DNA from 4 places in the Enterobacter hormaechei subsp. xiangfangensis genome. Region 3 is predicted to be linked to each of the others. Evidence: predicted binding sites of a transcription regulator. Region 3 holds the regulator's gene; each other region holds the start of a gene.
What was found. The regulator PhoB, encoded in region 3, activates phosphate uptake and scavenging genes when phosphate is short. The targets are predictions, from matches to a motif close to CTGTCATAAAACTGNCNNAT.
Positions count from the first base shown of each region.

Region 1 (3,010 bases), 400 kb from region 3:
GCCTTTTCCTGCTGCCAGCCCAGCGCACGCAGATCGACCACCTGCGTTTTTTCCGCAAGGGTGATGCCGCGCTGCGCCAGCGTTTTCTCATCATCAAACTCCGGGTATTCGCCCGGCTTGTCGAAGGCGGCCAGATCGCTCGCCTTGCTCAGATCCACCCTGTAGATGAGGTTACGCATTGCGTCATTTTTATCCTCACCCTGTTCAATCAGCAGGATGGTGTGGTTATCCAGCCCCACTATGTCGCCGATTTTGGCGTCGCTGTTTTTGCTGTAGGCCGCGCTGTCGACAGGGTAGCCGTATATCGCGGTTTTCCCGGTCGCCGGGTCGAAGCTCACCAGACGGGTAAACAGCGCCTGTTTTTTGCTCTTCCCGTCGATATCCAGCGTGCTTTGCACGGCGGCAATAATACGTCCGTCCGGCATGCGGGTCAGCCCTTCGAAGCCCCGGTTTGCCTGACGCCATTTGATAACGTTTGGCAGACCGCCCGCGATGGACTTCTCCCCTTGCGTCGCCTGCGGACCGTGGATCGCGAGGATTTTCCCTTTACTGTCGACGTTAATCAGGAACGGGCCATACTCATCGCACAGCCAGTAGCCGCCCTTCCCGTCCGACGTGATGCCTTCCGTATCTAGCCCGCGGTTATCGCCTTTCAGTACTTTTAAGGTGTCGCTTAGCGCGACTTCATTGGTGGAACCAATCACACCGCTTTGCAGTGGCAGGCCGTTGATCTCGCCTTTATCGTCATGCAGCGGTCGCGCGTCCACGGCCTCCGCTTTACCGTTTTGCACGCGGATCGTCATCAGCAGCGGGGCGAAATCCGGGGTAACAAAGATTTTGGCATCGTTTTTCCCCATTTTTGGCGAATCCGCGTTAGGACCGCGATCGGTCACGGTCGCAAACGTCAGCGCATCGCCCTGCTTGCCCGTAAACAGCAGACCAGAACCCATCCCCACCGGGAGCCCGTTCGGGAACGCATCGGCAAACGCGCCGCTGTATTTCACATGGGAGCCGTCAGGGAAGCTGACGATATAGCGCTCAGCGGTAGGCTGCGCAGCCAGGCCAGAGAAAGAGAGCGCACAACCGATAAGCACAGGAATAATTTTTCTTTTCATATTGTTAGCATCCAGTAAGTGAAGCCAACAACGTAATGAAGAAACGTGTCAGAAAAATGACATGAAAAGACAGCGGATCGGCAAAGAAATACGTATAGCAATCACCAGAAATGTAAACCTCTGTCTTGATCTGTGACAGCCGAAATACTTTTGGAAATTATTAGAAACTTAATTAATTCACCTCAAACGGCTTTCTTCGCCTCGTTCATTAAACGTTTAGCCAAAAATATAAACTTTCCCTAAACACGAATGGATTGAGGATTGACGATCTGCCATAAAAACATCTCATCAACATTTAAGATTAAAAAAACCAACAAAAACAGCATAAAACTGCGATACCCATCACATTTGCAGTCATAAACATCCCTTGTTAAGGTGCCCTCAGATTAATTTGATGACGAGGAAACACGCATGAAAAAGCTTAACGTTCTCATCCTTTCTGCTCTCACCGCCGTATCGGGCTCCGCACTGGCAATGGGCGGCAGCATTGAGCAGGGTAAAAACTTTACCAATCTGAATGTGGAAATGGGCAAATCAACCTCCGGTCTTTACACCGAAGGTAATTGGCTGAAAAACACCGACGACGGCACCACGACCGGTGGCGTGGGCGCAGGCTACAATTTCGAAGTCGGCCCGGTAATGCTGAACGCAGGCGCTAAGGCCCTCTACGTTGGCCCGAAGAAAGGCGATAACGGCGTGGCGTTCCCGGTCGGCGGCGGTGTGAACGTTGCCCTGACCGACAGCATCAGGGTATTCGGTGAAGGCTACGTTGCGCCAGACGGACTGAACAACAGCGTGAAGAACTACGTTGAAGCTAACGGCGGCGTAAGCTGGACCCCGGTCAAACCGGTTACGCTGAAAGTGGGCTACCGCCACGTGAGCGTTGATGGCAAAGACGGTCGTCCAAACCACACGCTGGTAGACGGCGCTTACTTCGGCGGCGGCGTGAGCTTCTAAGCCACCTGATAGATAAAAAAACCTGCCCTTCGGCAGGTTTTTTATTACTACGTCACTTACGCACCACCACCAGCTTCTGGTTCACAAACTCTTTGATCCCCAGATCCGACAGCTCGCGTCCGTAACCCGAACGTTTTACGCCGCCGAACGGCAGTTCTGCCGCCGTATCGGTGAGCCAGTTGATGTACACCATCCCGGTCTCAATGCGCGACGCCATTTTCTTCGCGCGCTCGATGTTCTGGCTGAACACCGCTCCGCCCAGACCGTAGTGGGAGTCGTTCGCCAGGGCAACCGCCTCGTCGTCGTTTTTCACCACATAAATCTGCGCTACCGGACCAAAGAACTCTTCGAAATACGCCGGGTTATCGCGCGAGATATTGGTCAGGATGGTCGGCTCAAAGAAGCTCCCGTCACGCTGCACCGGCTTGCCGCCATGGTGCAGCTTCGCGCCGTTTTTCACCGCCTCGTTAACCTGCTTAGTTAGCGTCTCCAGCGCGTCTTTGGATGACAAAGGCCCCAGCGTGGTACTTTCGTCCAGCGGATCGCCAATCTTCACCTGCTTAAACGCCTCGGTGAATTTGTTCAGGAAGGCGTCTGCAATCTTTTCATGCAGGATAAAGCGCTTCGCCGCGGTACAGACCTGCCCGGCGTTATTAAGCCGCGCGTTAACGCCGATCTTCACGGCTTTCTCCAGATCCGCATCGTCCAGCACCACGAAGACGTCGTTCCCGCCCAGTTCAAGGGTCGATTTTTTGATGTGTTTCGCAGCCTGTGCCGCAACCACGCTACCCGCTTTTTCTGAACCGGTCAGCGCCGCCCCCTGTACGCGATCGTCGGCGATGATGTTCGCCACCTGTTCGGACGAGATAAACAGGTTGGTCCACGCCCCTTCCGGCGCGCCCGCTTCACGTACCAGCTGTGCAAAGGTTTCTGCACAG
Region 1 is NZ_CP017183.1:608,727-611,736, reverse strand. Features, by position in the region: gene BFV63_RS02945 (esterase-like activity of phytase family protein) at 1-1,115, opposite strand, end outside; gene BFV63_RS02940 (YfaZ family outer membrane protein) at 1,527-2,072, shown strand; gene BFV63_RS02935 (NAD-dependent succinate-semialdehyde dehydrogenase) at 2,125-3,010, opposite strand, start outside.
Region 1: a site for PhoB is predicted at 1,161-1,180, ahead of BFV63_RS02945 (esterase-like activity of phytase family protein). Genes of this name have one in related genera too.

Region 2 (3,010 bases), 400 kb from region 3:
CCGATGAAGATCGTCCGATTGATTTTTCGGTGCTCTCTTCCGGGTTACGCGACCTGGAAACGCAGGCCGACTGGGTGCTGGTGGAGGGGGCTGGCGGCTGGTTTACCCCGCTGTCCGACGAGCAGACATTTGCTGACTGGGTGCAGGCCGAGCAGCTTCCTGTCATTCTGGTGGTCGGCGTGAAGCTTGGCTGTATCAATCACGCCATGCTGACCGCTCAGGCCGTGCAGCAGGCCGGGTTGCGTCTGGCAGGGTGGATTGCCAATGACGTGGTTGCGCCGGGTAAACGTCATGCTGAGTATCTGGCGACGCTGAAGCGGGGGCTGCCTGCGCCGTTTCTCGGCGAGATCCCGTGGCTTGCCGACGGCGCAGAGCAGGCGGAAACCGGACGCTATCTTGACCTTAGCGCCTTATGTCCCGCGCCATCCAGTGCGCAATAAGGTCGTCATCCAGCTCGTTAACGTGGCCCTGTGCCACGTTACGCCCGCGATAGAGCATGCAGAAACGATCCGCTACCCGGCGGATAAACGACAGCTGTTGCTCAGCTAACAGCACCGTCATTCCCAGCTCCCGATTCAGCCGCACCAGCAGCTGCCCCAGCCTGCGCGCGAAACCGTGCCCTGCGCCATGCATGGGCTCATCCAGAATCAACACGCGCGGGCGATTAACCAGCGCACTGGCGAGGGCCAGCTGATACTGGTCGTCAGGGGACAGCGAAGAGGCACGGCTCTGTCGCAGCGGATAGAGCTCCGGAAACAGGGCATACACGTCACTTTTTGATGTCGGGTCAGGTTTCCCTGTCGCCCGCATAGCGATATGCAGATTTTCATCGACGGTCAGCTGGGAAAATATCCGCCGATCCTGCGGGACGTAGCCTATCGTCGGCGGCGCCGTGAATGCTGACGCAGGGCTGAGCAAATTACGCGGCGGCGCGCCAGCCTCATGCCAGATGATGGTGCCGCTCTCAACGGGCACCTTTCCGGTAATGCAGTTCATGAGCGTGGATTTACCCATGCCAGGCAGGCCAACAATGCCCGTACAGATGCCTTGCGGGAAATCGATATTCACGTTCCATAGCGTATGTTGGCTTCCGTAAAACTGATTTACAGCACGCAGACTCAACATCTTTCTCTCCTTAAAAATGTGTGGGGGTGATGCACAGAGTGATGTCTGCAAAACGCCTGCCAGGAACTTCATAATGATTAAAAAAAGGCCATTTTTAGGAATAACTCACTATCAAAAGCAGTACGTTTATACGAAATGCACATTCCCGGTGCCGCGTATGTCGAATCGTGGTGCAGGAGAAATGACAGAATTGTGATTAAGATCTCGCCAGTTGCTTATGAAAAAATGAACGTTTTCCAGGCAAAAAAGAGTGATAAAAATTTTTTACTGCCGCTTCGTGGGAAAAACCGGGAATTTGCTGAAGTGCATGCTGTACGGGCTGGAGGCAGTTATCCACTATTCCTGTGGATAACCTTGTGCATTAGAGTTAGAAAACACGCGATAAGCGAGAGAATACGCGGGTTACGACCAAATTGATGGGAAACGCGGCTTAATAAATTAGTCTTTATTTTTTAACGAATTAGATAAAAGCAATTCCCTCAACGCCAGCGACACCTGTTGCCATAAAACTTTCATAACCGCCCTTGACAAATGTTAAAAAAGTAATAGTTCTGGGGATAACCCCCTGAGGCTGGTGTTTTATTTTGTCACAGTCGAAATTTGGCTCGCGAACGCACTAATCCTCTCTGCGCTACGCTAAATATCCTGACACGCTACTGGTTTTTCATCCAGTGTTTTTTACTGGCAATCCTGGCCACAACGAGTAAAATTACTCACCTGCCGCTTATTCTGTCATCAGGTCGTCGCCCATGAGTAAACCGTTTAAACTGAATTCTGCTTTCCGTCCTTCCGGGGATCAGCCCGAGGCTATTCGTCGCCTGGAAGAGGGGCTGGAGGACGGGCTGGCGCACCAGACTCTGCTGGGGGTTACCGGTTCGGGCAAAACCTTCACCATTGCCAACGTCATTGCCGATCTCCAGCGTCCGACGATGGTCCTCGCGCCGAACAAAACGCTGGCGGCGCAGCTGTATGGTGAGATGAAAGAGTTCTTCCCGGAAAACGCGGTGGAGTATTTCGTCTCCTACTACGACTACTACCAGCCGGAAGCCTACGTTCCCAGCTCCGACACGTTTATCGAGAAAGATGCCTCGGTGAACGAACATATCGAGCAGATGCGTTTGTCGGCGACCAAGGCGCTGCTGGAGCGTCGTGATGTGGTGGTGGTGGCCTCGGTGTCGGCGATCTACGGCCTGGGCGATCCGGATCTTTATCTCAAGATGATGCTGCACCTGACGCAGGGGATGATCATCGATCAGCGGGCGATTTTGCGCCGTCTGGCTGAGTTGCAGTACACCCGTAACGATCAGGCGTTCCAGCGCGGGACCTTCCGCGTGCGCGGCGAGGTGATTGATATCTTCCCGGCGGAATCGGACGACATGGCGCTGCGCGTGGAGCTGTTCGACGAAGAGGTTGAACGCCTGTCGCTGTTCGATCCGTTGACCGGTCACGTCGAGTCGGTGATCCAGCGCTTCACCATCTACCCGAAAACGCACTACGTGACGCCACGCGAGCGTATCGTGCAGGCGATGGAAGAGATCAAAATTGAGCTGGCGGACCGCCGCAAGGTGCTGCTGGCGAACAATAAGCTGCTGGAAGAGCAACGCCTGAGCCAGCGTACCCAGTTCGATCTGGAGATGATGAACGAGCTGGGCTACTGCTCCGGCATCGAAAACTACTCGCGCTACCTCTCCGGGCGCGGGCCGGGCGAAGCGCCGCCGACGCTGTTTGACTACCTTCCGGCGGACGGCCTGCTGGTGATCGACGAATCCCACGTTACGATCCCCCAGATAGGCGGGATGTACCGCGGTGACCGCGCGCGTAAAGAGACGCTGGTGGAGTACGGGTTCCGACTGCCGTCAGCGCTGGACAACCGTCCGATGAAGTT
Region 2 is NZ_CP017183.1:1,411,708-1,414,717, forward strand. Features, by position in the region: gene bioD (dethiobiotin synthase) at 1-440, shown strand, start outside; gene BFV63_RS06665 (ABC transporter ATP-binding protein) at 403-1,125, opposite strand; gene uvrB (excinuclease ABC subunit UvrB) at 1,875-3,010, shown strand, end outside.
Region 2: a site for PhoB is predicted at 1,624-1,643, ahead of uvrB (excinuclease ABC subunit UvrB). Genes of this name have one in related genera too.

Region 3 (3,010 bases):
TCCAGCAGCGTGGTTTTACCCGCGCCGGTTGCGCCGGTGATGGCAAACAGCCCGTTGCTGGCGAACGGCTCCGCGGTGAAATCAATTTTCCACTCACCCTTTAGCGAATTCAGATTTTTCAGACGCAGGCTCAGAATTTTCATGCGTTTTCGTCCTCGTCATGGAGGGAGTGCAGGGTCTGGGCAAACAGCTCGTTAAGCCTGGTGCGTCTGGCCTCGTCCACCTCTTCATGCGCAAGCCGCCGCGCGAACACCTCTTCAACCCGAAGTTCGCTAAGCGTTTCACGCTGGGCGTTGAGCAGTATTTTCTCGCGCTGCTCGCGGCTGCGGCGTACCAGCAGTACTTCCACGGGAAGGTCTTCCGTCAGCGTCTGAATTTTACGCTGCATATCGTACAGGTAGTCGTCGGTGGTGATTTCGATATCGAGCCAGACGGGGGGATTAAGCGCTGCGCCGCGCCACTGCTCAAGCTGAGCGGTAATGGCGGCCAGATCGCCTTTCAGCACCGCCAGCGGCTGGGTGACCGGCACCTCGAGCGTCTCAACGGCGCTAAGTTTGCCTTCGGTGAAGCTCACCAGATGGACGGATTTGGCTTTGCCCGTTTCGTCAAAACTGAGCGAAATGGGCGAGCCGCAGTAGCGGATATGCTCGCAGCCGCCGATGATCTGCGCCCGGTGAATATGCCCGAGGGCAATGTAGTCGGCGGGGGGGAAGTTTTGCGCCGGAAACGCGTCCAGCGTACCGATATAGATCTCGCGCACCGCATCACTCTTACTGGCTCCGACGGTGGTGAGGTGTCCGGTGGCAATGATCGGAATGGCCTGATCGCCGCGCAGGGCGCAGGCTTCCGTATGCTGCTGGTGATAATAGCGGGTGATGGCCTGCAACAGATGCTGCTGTTTTTCGCTGCCGGACAGACCCGCCTGGCTTTGCACGATATCTCGCGGACGTAAAAACGGGATTGGGCACAGCACCGCGCCCGGCGTGCCGTCGCGTTTTTTCAGGATCTGCGGCGCGTGCCCGGCGCTGGCCACCACGGTGGTATTGAGGAACGCCAGAATATCGCGGGATTCATTCAGCGTCGCCACCGAGTCATGATTTCCGGCGACAATCACCAGGTGACAACCGGTTTGCTGGAGGTTGACCACAAAACGGTTGTATAGCTCACGCGCATAGCTCGGCGGCGATCCGGTATCAAAAATGTCGCCCGCCACAATAATCGCGTCCACCTCGTGAGCCTGAGCCGTCTCCAGCAGCCAGTTCAGGAACGCTTCATGTTCCGCGGCGCGGCTTTTGCTGTAAAAATTTTGACCCAGGTGCCAGTCTGAGGTGTGAAGTATGCGCATAAAAGATCCGTGGCAATAATAAGAAAGCAGGATTATAAACTTTCGTGGAACGGAAAATAACCGCTGTAATAAAACAACAGTTTGCCATTTATAGTGGTAATGTTTTTCATAAATCTGTCATAAATCTGACGCATAATGACGCCGCATTACAGACTTGTAACTTAAATACGATAAGACAGGGCAAAGTATGGCGAGACGTATTCTGGTCGTAGAAGATGAAGCTCCGATCCGTGAAATGGTGTGCTTCGTGCTTGAACAAAATGGCTTCCAGCCGGTTGAAGCGGAAGATTATGACAGCGCGGTGAACCAGCTGAATGAACCCTGGCCCGATCTGATCCTGCTGGACTGGATGCTGCCTGGCGGTTCCGGATTGCAGTTTATCAAGCATATCAAACGCGAGGCGATGACCCGTGATATCCCGGTGGTGATGCTGACGGCGCGCGGCGAGGAAGAGGATCGCGTGCGCGGTCTGGAAACCGGCGCGGACGATTACATCACCAAACCGTTCTCCCCGAAAGAGCTGGTGGCGCGTATCAAAGCCGTGATGCGCCGTATTTCACCGATGGCGGTGGAAGAGGTGATTGAGATGCAGGGTCTGAGCCTGGATCCTACCTCGCACCGGGTCATGACCGGTGAAAATCCCCTCGATATGGGACCGACCGAATTTAAACTCCTGCACTTCTTTATGACCCACCCGGAGCGCGTTTACAGCCGCGAACAGTTGCTGAATAACGTCTGGGGAACTAACGTCTATGTCGAAGACCGAACGGTTGACGTCCATATTCGCCGCCTGCGTAAAGCACTGGAACTGAGCGGCCACGATCGCATGGTACAGACGGTCCGCGGCACGGGTTATCGCTTCTCGACCCGTTTCTGAACAATGACAGGAGTGTGACGCGTGCTGGAACGTCTGTCATGGAAAAGGCTCGTCTTTGAACTGATCTTATGCTGTATTCCGGCCCTCATTCTGGGGGCTATCTTTGGCTATCTGCCGTGGTTTTTACTGGTGGCCGTGACGGGATTGCTCGTCTGGCATTTCTGGAATTTACTGCGTCTTTCCTGGTGGCTGTGGGTCGACAGAAGTATGACACCTCCGCCGGGAAGCGGGAGCTGGGAACCGCTACTCTACGGCCTGCACCAGATGCAGATGCGTAATAAAAAGCGCCGTCGTGAGCTGGGAAGCCTGATCAAACGCTTTCGTAGCGGTGCGGAGTCACTGCCGGACGCGGTGATCCTGACGACGGAAGAAGGGACCATCTTCTGGTGCAATGGCCTCGCGCAACAGCTGCTGGGCCTGCGCTGGCCGGATGATAATGGTCAGAACATCCTGAACCTTCTGCGTTATCCCGAGTTCACGCTGTATCTGAAAAAGCGGGATTTTTCGCGCCCGCACAATCTGAAGCTCAATAACGGTCGCCATCTGGAAATCCGCGTGATGCCCTACAGCGATCGGCAGTGGCTGATGGTGGCGCGGGACGTTACCCAGATGCACCAGCTTGAGGGCGCGAGACGTAACTTCTTTGCCAACGTCAGCCACGAGCTGCGTACGCCCTTGACGGTGCTTCAGGGCTACCTGGAGATGATGCAGGAGCAAACGCTTGAGGGGGCGCCGCGTGAGAAAGCGCTGCATACCATGCGGGAGCAGACGTTCCGCATGGAAGGGCT
Region 3 is NZ_CP017183.1:1,013,051-1,016,060, forward strand. Features, by position in the region: gene sbcC (exonuclease subunit SbcC) at 1-143, opposite strand, end outside; gene sbcD (exonuclease subunit SbcD) at 140-1,345, opposite strand; gene phoB (phosphate response regulator transcription factor PhoB) at 1,533-2,222, shown strand; gene phoR (phosphate regulon sensor histidine kinase PhoR) at 2,244-3,010, shown strand, end outside.

Region 4 (3,010 bases), 1.0 Mb from region 3:
ACTGGCGCGGCTATACGGTACAGACGCAGCTCAACGCCTACGATGAAAACAGAGTGGAGATCGACAGCGATTACTTTGCGAAGGCCAACGTCGAAATCGACAACAGTATCCTCAGCGTTATCCCGACGCGCGGCGCGGTGGTACGGGCGGAGTTTGTCACTCACGTGGGCTATCGCGTCCTGTTCAATGTGCGGCAGAAGAGTGGCAAACCGGTGCCGTTTGGCGCCATGGCCTCGGCTGATTTACCCCACGGCAGCGTAACCGGCATTGTGGGCGAAAATGGCGAGCTTTATCTGTCCGGCATGCCGGAAGAGGGGGCGTTTGTCCTGAAGTGGGGCGCAGATAACACGATGACCTGCCCGGTTAACTACCACTTTACCCCGCCAGAAGGCGTCGAACTGATACAAATATCGGCAGTATGCCAATAGGGAAATAAGATGAAATTCAGGACACCTCTGTTTTTAAGCGCGTTGATAATATTTATAACGCCAGTATGCAAAGCGTACACCACGGGCGACGGGATTTGTCACTCCGAAGGTGGCGCTTATATCTATAACCTTAATCTGAACGGGCTGTCGATCCCGGCGGATAAAAATAAAGCAGGTACAGAGATCAGGGATCTGGAAACGCTCAGTTCATCTGCGAGTTACAAAGCGCAATGCAACTGTCTTACGCATTACTCTACGGGCTTTCGCCAAATCTACTACACCGCACGATCGTCGTTAAGTGAAGATGTGGTAAAGAACGGGTATACCTATTTTACCCTTAATAACAACCTCAGCATCGCCACGTCGATACTTGTGCTCGGCAGAGATTATATACCGGTACCTTTCAGCGCAGAACCAAACGTAATGTCTCATAGCTCCTATTGTTATGCGCCTGGTGAGGAAGGGAGCGAACCAACACTCAATACCGGTTCAAAAATAAAAATATCATTCTTAATTAACAAGCCGTTTATTGGCCGGGTGAGTGTGCCAGGTACGATAGTCGCCGATCTTTATGGCGGGCTGGATGCGGCCTCCTCGACCTCCAGCACCGAAAAAATGGCAGAGATCAAAATCGCTGGCGATATCGTCGTGCCGCAAAATTGCGAGATAGCGCCCGGGCAGACGCTTGAGATAGATTTTGGCAAAATCCCGGCCCCGGAATTTTCCGCTACCAAAGGCACCGCCGTGACGAGTCACAAGGTAAAAAAGACGATTCAGGTACAGTGCACAGGCATGCTGGATGAGAATATTGTCTACTCCACTTTCCATGGAGACCCTGTCGACGCCGATGCCACGATGATGAAAGTCAACGGCAATGATGATGTAGGCATTGTGGTATACGACAAGTGGGATCGTCAGGTCAGCGTCAACGGCGGCAGGATGGACATGGATAGGGGAGAAAACAATAACGGCGCCGAAAACAATTCGCTTACCTTTTCCGCTGCGCCTGCAAGCGCAACGGGGGCGCAGCCAAAACCTGGAACGTTTGAAGCGTACGCAACGGTCACGCTGGAAATTGAACATTAATCACCCAACGGCTGTTTATGACAGCCGTTGTCATTTTTCCTCTTTTGCACCAGGCTTAGCCCTTTCTATATGACAACTCTATGATGCTCCCCTGAACAAATAATCATTAATATCAGTGGCTTATTTTACACTCTCTCATTGTCATAAAACTGTCATATTTCGTACATTTATCTGTCACCTGTTTGTCCTATTTTGCTCATCGTAGCCACTTAAACAATGATTTACGAAATCCTTGCAGGAGACATTATGAAAGTTATGCGTACCACTGTCGCAACTGTTGTCGCCGCGACCTTATCGATGAGCGCTTTCTCTGCCTTCGCAGCAGCAAGCCTGACTGGCGCTGGTGCAACCTTCCCTGCGCCGGTGTATGCCAAATGGGCGGATACCTACCAGAAAGAGACCGGTAACAAGGTCAACTATCAGGGTATCGGCTCCTCCGGTGGCGTAAAACAAATTACCGCGAATACCGTTGATTTCGGCGCATCCGACGCTCCGCTGTCTGATGAGAAACTGAATCAGGAAGGCCTGTTCCAGTTCCCGACCGTGATTGGCGGCGTTGTGCTGGCTGTTAACATCCCTGGCCTGAAATCAGGCGAGCTGGTGCTGGACGGCAAAACCCTGGGTGACATCTACCTGGGCAAAATCAAAAAATGGGATGACGAAGCCATCACTAAGCTGAACCCAGGCGTTAAGCTGCCTTCGCAGAATATCGCGGTGGTTCGTCGTGCTGACGGCTCTGGTACCTCTTTCGTGTTCACCAGCTATCTGGCGAAAGTGAACGAAGAGTGGAAATCTAAAGTCGGTTCCGGCTCTACCGTTAACTGGCCAACCGGTCTGGGCGGTAAAGGCAACGACGGTATCGCAGCCTTCGTACAGCGTCTGCCTGGCTCTATCGGCTACGTAGAGTACGCCTACGCTAAGCAGAACAATCTGGCCTACACCAAACTGGTTTCTGCCGACGGCAAACCGGTTAGCCCGACCGAAGAGAACTTCGCCAACGCCGCCAAAGGCGCTGACTGGAGCAAATCCTTCGCTCAGGACCTGACTAACCAGAAAGGTGAAGACGCGTGGCCAATCACCTCTACCACCTTCATTCTGGTTCACAAAGAGCAGAAGAAACCAGAGCAGGGCGCAGAAGTGCTGAAGTTCTTCGACTGGGCATACAAAAACGGCGGCAAACAGGCTAATGACCTGGATTACGCCAGCCTGCCAGACAGCGTGGTTGAGCAGATTCGTGCTGCATGGAAAACCAACGTGAAAGACAGCAGCGGTAAAGCGCTGTACTAACAGGATTTTTTTAACGAAGATGGCGGGTGGCGCGCAGCGATCCCGCCCTACGGTTTACTCTGTAGGCCCGGTAAGCGTCAGCGCCACCGGGCATATTCGTAAGACGTCTCATAAAGAAGAGTAATTTATGGCTGCAACCAAGCCTGCATTTAACCCTCCGGGTAAAAAAGGTGACATGATTTTCAGCGCGCTGGTGAAACTGGCTGCGC
Region 4 is NZ_CP017183.1:4,645,332-4,648,341, forward strand. Features, by position in the region: gene BFV63_RS22160 (fimbria/pilus outer membrane usher protein) at 1-428, shown strand, start outside; gene stgD (fimbrial protein StgD) at 438-1,514, shown strand; gene pstS (phosphate ABC transporter substrate-binding protein PstS) at 1,761-2,801, shown strand; gene pstC (phosphate ABC transporter permease PstC) at 2,929-3,010, shown strand, end outside.
Region 4: a site for PhoB is predicted at 1,653-1,672, ahead of pstS (phosphate ABC transporter substrate-binding protein PstS). Genes of this name have one in related genera too.